2 regions of the Streptomyces sp. ITFR-6 genome follow, and region 2 is predicted to be linked to the other one. Evidence: riboswitches for the same ligand, from Rfam matches in the RefSeq annotation. Region 2 holds a riboswitch; the other holds the start of a gene.
The links. Region 2 has a riboswitch for thiamine pyrophosphate ahead of thiC (phosphomethylpyrimidine synthase ThiC). Riboswitches for the same ligand answer to the same signal wherever they lie in the genome.

Region 1 (2,195 bases), 3.4 Mb from region 2:
GTGAGGGCCGGCCACCACGGCTGGGGGCGGGCGCTCTCGGCGGCCAGGTCGACGGGGGAGCCGCCGCGGGCCCTGGCCCGGACGATCCAGTCGACGGCCACGATCGCGACGAACCCGGGGATCCAGTAGCCGACGAGCAGCAGCACGTTCTGGAAGCGGGCCGTGGTGTCTGCCGCGTGCATCCACAGGACGAGCGGGAAGCCGAGGGCGGCGGCCAGTGCGGCGGCGACGGGGCGCGGCAGGCGGACGCCCATGGTCTGCAGTGCCAGCGATCCGCTGTAGTCGTTCATGGCGTTGCTGCACAGCGCGGCGAGCGCCACGGCAAGCAGCCCGAACGCTCCGAGCGCGCCCCCGCCCAGCAGGGTGTCGATGCCGTGCGCGGTCTGGTCGGTGAAGACGGACGCACCCCACAGGCCGAGCGTCTGGACCGCCACGAACGAGACGCTGATGCCGAGCAGCGTGCACCAGAACATCCGGGGCCGCGACGTGGTGCGCGGCAGATAGCGGCTGAAGTCGCTGGCGTACGGCGCCCAGGACAGTGCCAGGCTCAGGGCGATGGTGCACGTCAGGACGAACGCGCCCGCCCGGTCCGCGCCGTGCGCGCTGCCGGTCGCGGCGGGGTGCACCCCGTCCAGGAGCTTCGTGGCGAGTACCGCGAAGGCGGCGGCCAGGACGAAGGTCATCACGGTCTGGAGCCGGTGGATCACCTCGTATCCCAGGACGCCGAGCGCGCCCTGGGCCGCCATCATGACCAGCACTCCCAGCCAGAAGGGCCAGCCGCACAACTGGGCCAGCGCCTCCCCGCCGAACAGCCCGATCAGCGCGTCCCAGGCGATGGACGACAGCCACTGGAGCGTGCCCGGCAGCACCACACCCCGGCCGAACGCCAGCCGGGCGAGCGGGAGTTGCCCGGCACCTGTCTGACTGCCCCAGGTGCCCAGATACGCGGTGGGCACGGCGCCCACGAGGGTGCCGAGCACGACGGCGGTGAGCGCCGTGGCGAAGTCCAGGCCCAGCGCGATCCCGACGGTGCCGGTGAAGACCCCGGTCATGGTCAGGTTGGGGGCGAACCAGACGGTGAACAGCCGGCCGGGCCCGCCGTAGCGGCGGTCCTCGGGGACGGGCGCTATCCCGTGCGCCTCGACGCGCAGATCGCCGGGGGCGGTGGGCATCCGCCCGTCGAACGCGGGCCGCGGGTCCGTGGCCGCGCGCTCGTCCTGGGCATACGGCAATGACATGAAGACATCCCTCCGCCAGTGCTAACTGGTTCAGGTTCGACGGGTGTGTTCTCAGCCCCTGTGCGGGGCACCCCGTGTCCGGTGTGGCGGCCAGGATAGCCGGGTGCGTGTGCGCGGAGCGCGACGGGAGGCGGTGCGCACCCGATCACGCCGGAGTTCCGGCAGGCCGACAGGGCCCGGCCGGTCCCCGGTTCAGCTGAAGAGCTTGGCCACGAACGCGGTGAGGTTGGCCGAGGTGCGGGCGATCTGTTCCTCCACCGTCAGCGACTCCTTGAACCGGGCGCCGGAGGGGACGGCCTTCTTCCCCCGGACGTAGAGCGAACAGGCCAGGTCGGTGCACATGTACAGGCCGACCGAATTGCCCTCGCGCCCGGACTGCCCGGTCTTGCGGGCGGTCATCAGGGAGACCCCGCTGCCGGGGTGTGTGGTCAGACAGAGCGAGCACATGCTCCGGTGCAGGAAGCCGCGCTGCTGGGAGGGGAAGCGGAGCGTGATGCCCGCCGTCCGGCCGTCGTACTCGGTGACGATGTAGCTGCGCCCGGGAGCGGACAGGTCACGCCAGCCGAGGAAGTCCAGATCCTCCCACGGCAGCTCCTCGAAATCGCGCGGGAGCGGCAGACGCTTGGCCTCCCCCTTGGAGCAGTTGACGAACGATGTGCGGATGTCCTGCTCGGTCACGGCTTTCATGACATCGACGCTAACTGTGCCTACGACCCCTAGGCAAATGAATAATGAATTAGGGGTTCACCTGTGAACCCTCGGGCAGTACGGCCAGCCGGTGGGCGGGCGGGTGCTCGATGCCGAGATCGGGGCGCCAGGCCGCGAGGATCTGCGCCGAGGGGTCGAACAGCGGCGTCGGCAGTTCCTCGGGCCGGGTCCACCGCCAGGCACTGATCAGATGGGGTTCGGTCACCTGCGGGCTGCCCGACTCCACGGTGACCAGGGCGGCCATCGTCA
Region 2 (2,195 bases):
GCAGCGGATTCGAGCCCTGCAGGATGGCCGGAAGGATGAACAGGGTCAGCACGGCGAACGACAGGGCGAGCGCCACCAGTGCCATGACCCCGCGCAGTCTCCCCACGACGACCACCGCCACGGCGAAGATCCCGGCCAGCAGCGCCATGGGGAACTTCCGGTTGACGTCCGTCACGGAGTACTGGAGGTCATGGGGCGCGTCGGGGGCGTACGCGACCACCACTTCCTGCCCCTCCCGCAGCTGTCGCGGTGCGCCGGGCTGCACCACCTCGATGAAGGTGCGCCCCTTGTCCTTGCCGCTCGTGACCTCGACCGTGGCCTTCTCACAGGGTGCGGCCCCGCCGCCACCGGTCGTCGGGTCCTTGGTCGACGGGGTCTCGCCCTCGACCGGCAGCTGGGCCGCGTTCACGTCCTTGCAGTCGACCTTGTCGACGTTCACCACCTTCGCCTGCTGGGTCTGCCGGTCGAAACCGACACCGGTTCGTTCGTGCGCCGGCGCACCACCGGGCCAGAGCACCACGAGCCCGACGGCGACCGCGGCCGCGAACGGGATCAGTACGGCGGCGATCACCTTGCGCAGGTGCTTGGACACGGGTGCGGCAGGGCCGTGCGCGTGAGTGTGGGTGTGCTGAGGGGACGGCTGCTCGGGAACGATATGGGGAGACGTCACCGGCCGATCATCGCAAGAGGAGCGGGGCCCACTGTTCAGCACACCCGTGAGGGCGTTAGCGTGGTGGCACCTTTGCACACGCGGGAGCTCGGAGCACCGGGCTGAGAGGGCGCTGATCTCCGTACATCCGTACGGGACAAGCTGCGCCGACCGCCGAACCTGTTACCGGGTAATGCCGGCGTAGGGAGTAGGTCTCATGACCACAGCGGATGCACGCATGCCTGCCTCCAGTCAGAACGACGAGGGCGGTCGGAGCGACGGGGCCGGTCCGAGCGACAAGGCCAGGAAGTCCATCGGCTGGCACAAGGGGTACGTCCAGGGCTCGCGCCCGGACCTCCGGGTGCCGGTCCGTCAGGTGCACCTCACCAACGGCAAGGACGTGACGCTGTACGACACGTCGGGGCCGTACACCGATCCCGCCATCGACACCGATGTCCGCCGCGGACTCACGCCGCTGCGGGAGAACTGGATCATCGCCCGCGGCGACACCGAGGAGTACGCGGGCCGGGCCGCCCGCCCCGAGGACGACGGGATCAAGCACACCTCGCCGCGCGGAGGGCTGCGCAATCTGGACGCGGTCTTCCCCGGCCGCCCGCGCCAGCCGAGGCGCAGCCGGGACGGGAGCCCGGTGACCCAGCTCGGGTACGCCCGGCGCGGCGAGATCACCCCGGAGATGGAGTACGTGGCGATCCGGGAGAACGTCACGCCCGAGGTGGTGCGCGGAGAGATCGCCGCGGGCCGGGCCGTGCTGCCGGTCAACGTCAACCACCCGGAGATCGAGCCGATGATCATCGGTAAGCGGTTCCTGGTGAAGGTGAACGCCAATATCGGCAACTCCGCGGTGACGTCCTCCATCGAGGAGGAGGTGGACAAGATGACCTGGGCGACCAAGTGGGGCGCGGACACGGTCATGGACCTTTCCACCGGCCGCAACATCCACACCACCCGTGAGTGGGTACTTCGCAACTCCCCGGTACCGATCGGCACCGTGCCCCTCTACCAGGCACTCGAAAAGGTCGACGGCAGGGCGGAGGAGCTGACCTGGGAGATCTACAAGGACACCGTCATCGAGCAGGCCGAGCAGGGCGTCGACTACATGACGGTCCACGCGGGCGTGCGCCTCCCGTATGTGCCGCTGACGGCCCGTCGCAAGACCGGCATCGTCTCCCGGGGCGGCTCGATCATGGCCGCGTGGTGCCTCGCGCACCACAAGGAGTCGTTCCTGTACGAGCACTTCGAGGAGCTCTGCGCGATTCTCGCCTCGTACGACGTGACGTACTCGCTGGGCGACGGGCTGCGCCCCGGATCGATCGCGGACGCCAACGACGAGGCGCAGTTCGCCGAGCTGCGCACGCTCGGCGAACTGAACACCGTAGCCAAGCGGTTCGGCGTCCAGACGATGATCGAGGGTCCGGGGCACGTCCCGATGCACAAGATCAAGGAGAACATCGACCTCCAGCAGGAGATCTGCGAGGAGGCGCCGTTCTATACCCTCGGCCCGCTGACCACGGATGTCGCTCCGGCG

Region 1: it holds a riboswitch for thiamine pyrophosphate, as region 2 does, so the genes downstream of both, RLT59_RS02935 (purine-cytosine permease family protein) here and thiC (phosphomethylpyrimidine synthase ThiC) in region 2, are expected to answer to the same signal.

The regions. Positions count from the first base shown of each region.
Region 1 is NZ_CP134612.1:681,322-683,516, reverse strand. Features, by position in the region: gene RLT59_RS02935 (purine-cytosine permease family protein) at 1-1,238, opposite strand, end outside; TPP riboswitch at 1,229-1,323, opposite strand; gene RLT59_RS02930 (FBP domain-containing protein) at 1,431-1,925, opposite strand; gene RLT59_RS02925 (nucleotide triphosphate diphosphatase NUDT15) at 1,975-2,195, opposite strand, start outside.
Region 2 is NZ_CP134612.1:4,050,964-4,053,158, reverse strand. Features, by position in the region: gene RLT59_RS18300 (YibE/F family protein) at 1-670, opposite strand, end outside; TPP riboswitch at 741-874, shown strand; gene thiC (phosphomethylpyrimidine synthase ThiC) at 867-2,195, shown strand, end outside.